DNA from 3 places in the Streptomyces sp. NBC_01433 genome. Region 1 is predicted to be linked to each of the others. Evidence: predicted binding sites of a transcription regulator. Region 1 holds the regulator's gene; each other region holds the start of a gene.
What was found. Region 1 encodes HrcA, which represses chaperone genes, less so after heat shock. Its sites were predicted from a motif close to TTNGCACTCNGNNNNNCNGAGTGCNAA; they were not measured.
Positions count from the first base shown of each region.

Region 1 (3,272 bases):
CCACCACCAGCACGTTCGCGTCCGACACCTGACCGGCGATCCGGGACTCCTTGGAACCCGGCACCAGATGGTCCACCAGCACCCCCAGCCGGGCGTCCGGCCCCGGCGAGAACTCGCGCACGATCGCCGGGAGGTCGTCGATGCCCTCCAGGTACTCGACCACCACGCCCTCGATCCGCAGGTCGTCGCCCCACACCCGCTCGACCAGCTCCGCGTCGTGCCGGCCCTCCACATAGATCCGCCCGGCCCGCGCCACCCGCGCCCGCGCGCCGGGCACCGCCACCGAACCCGAGGCCGTACGGGCGGGCCGGACGGGACCGGCGGCCGACGGGCGTACGAGCGTGACGACCCGGCCCTCCAGCAGGAAGCCGCGCGGCTCCATCGGGAACACCCGGTGCTTGCCGAAGCGGTCCTCCAGGGTGACCGTCGGGCCCTGGGCCGTCTTCTCGCAGCGGATCACCGCACCGCAGAAGCCGGTGGCGACCTCCTCCACGACCAGATCGGGCTCGGCGGGGACCTCGGGGGCGGGGGCGGACTTCTTCCACGGCGGGGTCAGGTCCGGCTGATAGCTGCGCATGGCACGACGATAAGACCGACCGGCACCGTGGGCGGCCTCTCACGACACGCCGAAGCGCTCCGCCAGCCGGTCCCGCTGCGCCCGTACGAACGCCGCGTCCACCACCGCCCCGTGACCCGGTACGTACAGCGCGTCCTCGCCGCCCAGCGCCAGCAGCCTGTCCAGCGCGGCCGGCCAGCGGGAGGTGACCGCGTCCGGGCCCGCCTGCGGTTCGCCGGACTCCTCGACCAGGTCGCCGCAGAGCACCACCGCCGGCTCCCCGTCCGACCCCGGCACCAGCGCCGCCAGATCGTGGCCGCTGTGCGCCGGACCGACATCGGCCAGCAGTACCCGCCGGCCGCCCCCGAGGTCGAGCGTCCACTCCCCGCACACCTCGTGGTGCGGAGCCACCAGGACATCCACCGCCTGCGCGGCCAGCTCCTCGGGCACCCCGTGGCGTACCGCGGAGGCGCGCAGACCGTCCGCCTCGCGGTCGAGGAGACCGGAGATGCCGGCCGCCCCGTATACCTGGACCCCGGCGAACGCCGCGGTGCCCAGCACGTGATCGAAATGCGGGTGGCTCAGTGCGACATGTGTCACCCTGCGGCCGAGCAACGCCTCCGCCTGCGTCCGCAGCCCGACGCCCTCACGCAGCGTCGACCCGGTGTCGTAGAGCAGCGCCCCGCCCGCTCCGGCCACCAGCGCGACCGTCGCATCCCACCCGGGAAGCCGCCGCCGGCCCACACCGTTGCCCAACCGCTCCCAGCCGAACTCTTCCCAAGAGACGTCCATGCGGCGACGCTATCGGCAACGACCTGCGCAGTCTCGCGGTAGCGTGGCCGGTCGCCCTTGCCTGGGGGGCACCCCGCCCCCGTACACTGGCCGGGGGGATTGCTGGCACTCGAACGCACAGAGTGCCAGGCAGACACCGGAGACGACAGCTGGAGGTGTGCGCGATGCTCAGCGAACGCAGACTCGAAGTGCTGCGCGCCATCGTCCAGGACTATGTCGGCACCGAGGAGCCCGTCGGCTCCAAGGCGCTCACGGAGCGGCACAAGCTCGGGGTCTCCCCGGCCACCATCCGCAACGACATGGCCGTGCTGGAGGACGAGGGCTTCATCGCCCAGCCGCACACGAGCGCGGGGCGCATCCCGACGGACAAGGGCTACCGGCTCTTCGTCGACCGGCTGGCGGGCGTCAAGCCGCTGTCCTCGCCGGAGCGCCGCGCCATTCAGAATTTCCTCGACGGCGCGGTCGACCTCGACGATGTCGTGGGCCGCACCGTACGGCTGCTCGCGCAGCTGACCCGGCAGGTCGCCGTCGTGCAGTACCCCTCGCTGACCCGCTCGACGGTGCGGCACGTGGAGCTGCTGGCGCTGGCCCCCGCCCGGCTGATGCTGGTCCTGATCACCGACACCGGCCGGGTCGAACAGCGTATGATCGACTGCCCCGCGCCGTTCGGTGAGACCTCTCTCGCCGATCTGCGGGCCCGGCTCAACAGCCGGGTCGTGGGACGCCGCTTCGCGGATGTTCCGCAACTGGTGCAGGAGCTGCCGGAATCCTTCGACAGCGAGGACCGGGGCACCGTCTCCACGGTGCTCTCCGTCCTTCTCGAAACGCTGGTCGAGGAGACGGAGGAGCGGCTGATGATCGGCGGCACCTCCAACCTCACCCGCTTCGGGCACGACTTCCCGGTGATGATCCGGCCGGTGCTGGAAGCACTGGAGGAGCAGGTCGTGCTGCTGAAGCTGCTCGGTGAGGCAACGGACTCGGGCATGACCGTACGTATCGGGCACGAGAACGCCCATGAGGGGCTCAACTCCACGTCCGTCGTCGCGGTCGGCTACGGTTCGGGCGACGAGGCAGTCGCCAAACTCGGCGTGGTCGGACCGACCCGCATGGACTACCCCGGAACGATGGGAGCGGTACGCGCAGTGGCACGTTACGTCGGACAGATCCTGGCGGATTCGTAAGTGGCCACGGACTACTACGCCGTACTAGGCGTGCGCCGCGACGCATCTCAGGACGAGATCAAGAAGGCATTCCGGCGGCTCGCCCGCGAGCTGCACCCGGATGTCAACCCGGATCCGAAGACCCAGGAGCGGTTCAAGGAGATCAACGCCGCTTACGAGGTGTTGTCGGATCCGCAGAAGAAGCAGGTCTACGACCTCGGCGGCGACCCGCTGTCCGCCTCCGGCGGAGGTGGCGCGGGCGGATTCGGACAAGGTGGCTTCGGCAACTTCTCCGACATCATGGACGCGTTCTTCGGTACGGCATCGCAGCGCGGACCCCGTTCGCGCACCCGGCGCGGCCAGGACGCGATGATCCGGCTGGAGATCGACCTCTCCGAGGCCGCCTTCGGCACCACCAAGGACATCCAGGTCGACACGGCGGTCGTCTGTACGACGTGCAGTGGCGAGGGCGCGGCCCCCGGCACCTCCGCCCAGACCTGTGACATGTGCCGCGGTCGCGGCGAGGTCTCCCAGGTCACCCGGTCCTTCCTGGGCCAGGTCATGACCTCGCGGCCCTGCCCGCAGTGCCAGGGCTTCGGTACGGTCGTGCCGACGCCCTGCCCGGAGTGCGCCGGTGACGGCCGCATCCGCTCGCGGCGCACGCTCACCGTGAAGATCCCCGCGGGCGTCGACAACGGCACCCGCATCCAGCTCGCGGGCGAGGGCGAGGTCGGCCCCGGCGGCGGACCGGCCGGCGATCTGTA
Region 1 is NZ_JAPEPM010000001.1:4,216,356-4,219,627, forward strand. It holds gene OG413_RS18920 (DUF3097 domain-containing protein) at 1-577, opposite strand, end outside; gene OG413_RS18925 (MBL fold metallo-hydrolase) at 617-1,348, opposite strand; gene hrcA (heat-inducible transcriptional repressor HrcA) at 1,513-2,529, shown strand; gene dnaJ (molecular chaperone DnaJ) at 2,530-3,272, shown strand, end outside.

Region 2 (3,272 bases), 2.9 Mb from region 1:
TTGAGCTCCACCTCGGTGGCGGCACCGACGCGGATCACGCACACGCCGCCGGCCAGCTTCGCGAGGCGCTCCTGGAGCTTCTCACGGTCCCAGTCGGAGTCCGTGGACTCGATCTCGGCCTTGATCTGGTTGACGCGGCCCTTGACGTCGGCCGAGTCGCCGCCGCCGTCGACGATGGTCGTGTCGTCCTTGGAGACGGTGACGCGGCGGGCGGTGCCCAGCACGTCGAGACCGGCGCCGTCGAGCTTGAGGCCGACCTCTTCGGCGATGACGGTCGCACCGGTGAGGGTGGCGATGTCGCCGAGCATGGCCTTGCGGCGGTCACCGAAGCCCGGGGCCTTCACCGCGACGGCGTTGAAGGTGCCACGGATCTTGTTGACGACGAGGGTGGAGAGCGCCTCGCCCTCGACGTCCTCGGCGATGATCAGGAGCGGCTTGGAGGCGCCGGCCTGGATGACCTTCTCCAGCAGCGGGAGCAGCTCCTGGATGGAGCCGATCTTGCCCTGGTGGATCAGGATGTACGGGTCGTCGAGGACGGCCTCCATACGCTCCTGGTCGGTCACCATGTACGGGGACAGGTAACCCTTGTCGAAGGCCATGCCCTCGGTGAACTCAAGGTCCAGACCGAAGGTGTTGGACTCCTCGACGGTGATGACACCGTCCTTGCCGACCTTGTCCATCGCGTCCGCGATGAGCTCGCCGACCTGGGTGTCCTGCGCGGAGAGCGCGGCCACGGCGGCGATGTCGGACTTGTCGTCGATCGGGCGGGCGGTCGCGAGGAGCTCCTCGGACACGGCCTTGACCGCGGCGTCGATCCCCTTCTTCAGGGAGGCCGGGGACGCGCCCGCGGCGACGTTGCGCAGACCCTCGCGGACGAGCGCCTGGGCCAGCACGGTGGCGGTGGTGGTGCCGTCACCCGCTACGTCGTTGGTCTTGGTCGCCACCTCCTTCACGAGCTGGGCACCGAGGTTCTCGTACGGGTCGTCGAGCTCGACCTCGCGCGCGATGGTGACACCGTCGTTGGTGATGGTGGGAGCGCCGAACTTCTTGTCGATGACGACGTTGCGGCCCTTGGGGCCGATCGTCACCTTCACCGTGTCGGCAAGCTTGTTGACGCCGCGCTCAAGGGCGCGACGGGCGTCCTCGTCGAACTTCAGAATCTTCGCCATGGGCTGAATCTTTCCCTCTCGAACGAACTGCGCCCCTCGCCGCCCGGCTAGTTATTTCGCAGGGGACCAGGGGCGCAGAACAGAAGCAAACGTGGGTGAATTACTTCTCGACGATCGCGAGGACGTCGCGCGCCGAGAGGACGAGGTACTCCTCGCCGTTGTACTTCACCTCGGTGCCGCCGTACTTGCTGTACAGAACGACATCGCCGGTCTTGACGTCGAGCGGAAGACGCTCGCCGTTCTCGAAGCGGCCCGGGCCCACGGCCAGGACGACGCCCTCCTGGGGCTTCTCCTTGGCAGTGTCCGGAATGACCAGGCCGGAAGCCGTGGTCTGCTCGGCGTCGAGCGGCTGGACCACAATGCGGTCCTCAAGCGGCTTGATCGCAACCTTGGAGCTGGTGGTCGACACGATCCGGTCTCCCCCTTCGGAGATCTCACGGGGTTTAACAGTCTTTGGTCGGCGACCAGGTCGATCCGTCGTCGCGGGTGCCGGACCTGCCCTGTCGCACAGTGGTGCTGGCACTCTCCAGGGGGGAGTGCCAGACCCGAGACTATGACCGCGATTAGCACTCGGTCAAGCGGAGTGCCAATTCACCACCCTCGCGTCGTGCGGGAAGCCGTAGGGAGAGGGGGCGCCGGCCGCACGCGCCGTGACTGCCCTTGAGCACGGTGGCCTTGGGCGACGGCGACCGCGGGCCGACCTTCTGCGCCGCCTTGCGCCCCAGCCGTTCGATGGGGTCCACCGACTGCGCGCACCCCGCGGTGACGGTGAACAGCGCACCGGCCGTCAGCAGCCCGGCCAGCAGCCGGTGCGCGCGGCTCATACGTAGTCCTCCAGCCTGGCCACCGCGTATCCCTTGTCGGTGATCGTCTTCATGACCCGGCGGACCATGTCCGCCATGGAGCCCTCCCAGTCCTCGCGTCCCCGGAAGTGGGTCAGGACGATGTCGCCGGGGTGCAGGTCCCGGTCCCACTCGCGCCACTCCATGTGGTCGGGGAACGCCTCGGCGGACCACAGGGGTACGGCCGTGACCCCGCAGGACTTCGCGACGACCAGGGTGTCGCGGTTGTAGTTGCCGTACGGCGGCCTGAAGAGGGTGGGCCGCTTCCCGTAGCGCTTCTGGATCTTCGCCTGCTGGTCGCAGATCTCCGTCCGCTGTTCCTCTCGGGAGAGTCCCGGCATATAGCGGTGGTTGAGGGTGTGGTTGTTGAGGGTGACTCCGCGCTTCTGCATCTTCGCGAAGTAGCCGTAGTTGTCGTTGATCACGTAGTCGCTGAGGAAGGCGCTGTAGGGGATGTCGAGTTCGGTCATCATCCGCAGCAGCTCGGGGTCCTTCTCCGCCCCGTCGTCCATGGTGAGGAAGACGATCCGTTCCTTGGTGGGCACGGTGGTGAAGACGGGCGGCAGCTCGTCCCCGTCCGCGACCTCGAAGCCCTCGCGGGAGGTGATGTGCGGCTTCACGGCGGGCGGCGCGGGGGCGGGCAGCGGCACCGCGGCCAGCCCCCACTTCTTCGCCGCGACGACCCGGGCCGCCTGTTTGCGCTTGAGTTCCTGGGCGTACGTGTCCAGGGCGCGGGAGGGTCCGGCCTGCCGGGCCGGGCCGCCGGGCTGGCCGGCGGGCGGCCCGCCCCGCTGTCCGGCTGTGGGCTCGGCCGACCTGTCGGGGGCGCCCGCGCCACCGCCGTCCGATCCGGCGGCGCATCCGGAGCCGACGGCGGCGACCAGCAGGGCCGCCAGAACCATGTGACCCGGTCTGCGCCTCTTCATGACCAATTTTTCCTTTTGTCGTACTGGCTGCATGGCGCCGCATCCTGCCAGCCCGTCACCGGGCCCCCGCCCCGACACCGCCACCGGACTCGCCCGGTCCCCCGCCTGGCTCACAATGGACCGGGTGAACGCAACTACCCCCACCGGTCCCGCCGGCCCCACGGACCCGCTCGCCGCCTTCGCCGCCCTGCGCACGCCCGAGGGCGCCGAGCTCCTGGCCGGGCTGCGGGACCACGACCCCGCGCGGGAGCTGGCCACCGCGACCCGGCTGCGCCGTTCGCACCCGGCGGATCTGGTGTCGGCGGCGCTGGGGCAGGCGCGGCTGCGGCAGCGGG
Region 2 is NZ_JAPEPM010000001.1:1,350,501-1,353,772, forward strand. It holds gene groL (chaperonin GroEL) at 1-1,169, opposite strand, end outside; gene groES (co-chaperone GroES) at 1,270-1,578, opposite strand; gene OG413_RS05805 (hypothetical protein) at 1,733-1,993, opposite strand; gene OG413_RS05810 (polysaccharide deacetylase family protein) at 1,990-2,937, opposite strand; gene OG413_RS05815 (class I SAM-dependent methyltransferase) at 3,053-3,272, shown strand, end outside.
Region 2: the regulator HrcA is predicted to act here: its motif matches at 1,686-1,712, upstream of groES (co-chaperone GroES).

Region 3 (3,272 bases), 2.4 Mb from region 1:
ACGCGGCGTTCTGCAGAGCGGAGCGCGTGACCTTCGCCGGGTCGAGAATGCCCTCGGCGATCATGTCGACGTACTCGCCGGTCGCGGCGTTGAGGCCGTGACCGATCGGCAGGTTGCGCACCTTCTCCACGACGACGCCACCCTCAAGACCACCGTTGACGGCGATCTGCTTGAGCGGGGCCTCCAGCGCGAGCTTCACGGCGTTGGCGCCCGTGGCCTCGTCGCCGGTCAGGTCGAGCTTCTCGAAGACGGCCGCGGCCTGGAGCAGAGCCACGCCACCACCGGCGACGATGCCCTCCTCGACAGCGGCCTTGGCGTTGCGCACCGCGTCCTCGATGCGGTGCTTGCGCTCCTTGAGCTCGACCTCGGTCGCGGCACCGGCCTTGATGACGGCCACGCCGCCGGCCAGCTTCGCGAGGCGCTCCTGGAGCTTCTCGCGGTCGTAGTCCGAGTCGGAGTTCTCGATCTCGGCACGGATCTGGTTGACGCGACCCTGAACCTGGTCGCTGTCACCGGCGCCGTCGACGATCGTGGTCTCGTCCTTGGTGATGACGACCTTGCGGGCACGGCCGAGCAGGTCCAGGCCGGCGTTCTCCAGCTTGAGACCGACCTCCTCGGAGATCACGGTGCCACCGGTGAGGATGGCGATGTCCGCGAGCATGGCCTTGCGGCGGTCGCCGAAGCCCGGAGCCTTGACGGCGACGGACTTGAACGTGCCCTTGATCTTGTTGACGACCAGGGTCGACAGGGCCTCGCCCTCGACGTCCTCGGCGATGATCAGCAGCGGCTTGCCCGACTGCATGACCTTCTCCAGCAGCGGGATCAGGTCCTTGACGCTGGCGATCTTCGAGTTGACGATCAGGATGTACGGGTCGTCGAGCGACGCCTCCATACGCTCCATGTCGGTGGCGAAGTACGCCGAGATGTAGCCCTTGTCGAAGCGCATACCCTCGGTGAGCTCCAGCTCCAGACCGAAGGTCTGGGACTCCTCGACGGTGATGACGCCTTCCTTGCCGACCTTGTCCATCGCCTCGGCGATCTTGGCGCCGATCTCGGTGTCGGCGGCGGAGATGGAGGCCGTCGAAGCGATCTGCTCCTTGGTCTCCACGTCCTTGGCCTGCTCCAGCAGAGCGGCGGAGACGGCCTCGACGGCCTTCTCGATGCCCCGCTTGAGCGCCATCGGGTTGGCACCGGCGGCAACGTTGCGCAGGCCCTCACGGACGAGCGCCTGAGCAAGAACGGTGGCAGTGGTCGTACCGTCGCCGGCGACGTCGTCCGTCTTCTTGGCGACCTCCTTGACCAGCTCCGCACCGATCTTCTCGTACGGGTCCTCGAGCTCGATCTCCTTGGCGATGGAAACACCATCGTTGGTGATCGTGGGCGCGCCCCACTTCTTCTCGAGGACGACGTTACGGCCCTTGGGGCCGAGGGTGACCTTGACGGCGTCGGCGAGCTGGTTCATCCCGCGCTCGAGACCGCGCCGTGCCTCCTCGTCGAACGCGATGATCTTGGCCATGTGAAGTGGTCCTCCCGGACAGGGGTGGATTTCTCCGGACCGAGTGGCGCCCGCGACGGACGGCCTGCGTGCCCGGTGGTTCCTTGCCCCACCGCGCCTGCGGGCCTCACCGGCCCGGTCCAAGTTTCTGTCACTCTCACCTGGAGAGTGCTAACGCCAATGATTAGCACTCGACCCCTGCGAGTGCAAGCAGGTGTCACGGTTTGTGGACAGCCGCAGGACTGCCGCAGGACGGTCACGGGATCGCCGCCGGACGGCCACGGGACAGCGGCGGGACGTCAGCGGGACGGTCGCGTCGCAGGTCGTGCCGCACACCACCGGCACGCACCGAGGGCACCGGCACGCACTGAGGGCCCGTACCCCAGGGGGTACGGGCCCTCAGTGCGTGAGTAGTGTCGTTGGCCGACCGCGCCGAGCTCAGCCGACGGCGAGCTTGACCATGTCCGCCTGCGGCCCCTTCTGGCCCTGCGAGATCTCGAATTCAACTCGCTGACCCTCTTCGAGGGTGCGGTACCCGTCCATCTGGATCGCGCTGTAGTGGACGAAAACATCCGCACCACCGTCGACCGCGATGAAGCCGTACCCCTTCTCCGCGTTGAACCACTTGACGGTGCCCTGAGCCATGCCTAACTCCCCTATTACTGGCCCTTGCACAGGACCGCACTTCGCGGGCCCGGGTCAGAACTCACCCTCCGAAAAGAAGAGGGTGCGTGCGCCGTAGCGCGTCGACCGCGGCCGAATGTATCTGCCCAACTGCCCTCTGCAACAGGTCAATCGGACGAGAATTCTGGGCATGGCCGAACACACGAATATGAGGAATACGTGAGGATCCTGGGCAAGTCGGGCCCGACAAAGGGAACTTACGCCGCAAGGTGCTCAACCACATTGGCTGCTTCTTATCGTGGCCGGGCGCATTCTCATATGCGGGCGGCACGGGCAGCGGAGGGGGCTTCCCCAACTCTACCCCGCTCAACCATGCAGAATTGCCCCCTCCGCTTCTCTCGCGGAGGGGGCAATGGGGTCACGCTGTGAAGTCAGCAGCCTCCGGCGACTGCCGGAATGATCGAAATGCCCGCGCCGTCCGGAGTGGCCGCCTTCAGGCCGCCCTCGAAGCGCACGTCGTCATCGTTGACGTACACGTTGACGAAGCGGCGCAGCTTGCCCTGGTCGTCCAGGACGCGGGCGGCGATGCCCGGGTGGTTCTTCTCCAGGGACTCGATGACCTCGGAGAGGTTCGTCCCCTCCGCGGCGACCTCGGCCTGGCCGTCCGTGTAGGTGCGGAGGATGGTGGGGATGCGGACCTTGACGCTCATGGTGGGGTGCCTTCCTTCGGTCTCGGGGTGATCAGAGGGCGGCGAGGCCGGCTTCGCGGAACGCGTCCAGGCTCGGCCGGATGGTCGCGGTCGCCTGCGAGGTCGCGGCCACCGCGTCGAGCGTCTTGAGGCCGTCACCGGTGTTCAGGACGACGGTGGTCAGCGACGGGTCGAGCAGACCGGCCTCGATCAGCTTCTTGGTCACGCCGACCGTCACCCCGCCCGCCGTCTCGGCGAAGATGCCCTCGGTGCGGGCCAGCAGCTTGATCGCGTCGACGACCTGCTCGTCGTTGACGTCCTCGACGGCGCCGCCGGTGCGGCGGGCGATGTCCAGGACGTACGGGCCGTCGGCCGGGTTGCCGATCGCCAGGGACTTGGCGATCGTGTTCGGCTTCTGGGGCCGCACCACGTCGTGACCGGCCTTGAAGGCGGTGGAGACCGGG
Region 3 is NZ_JAPEPM010000001.1:1,791,663-1,794,934, forward strand. It holds gene groL (chaperonin GroEL) at 1-1,516, opposite strand, end outside; gene OG413_RS08020 (cold-shock protein) at 1,934-2,140, opposite strand; gene OG413_RS08025 (MoaD/ThiS family protein) at 2,551-2,829, opposite strand; gene thrC (threonine synthase) at 2,861-3,272, opposite strand, start outside.
Region 3: the regulator HrcA is predicted to act here: its motif matches at 1,680-1,706, upstream of groL (chaperonin GroEL).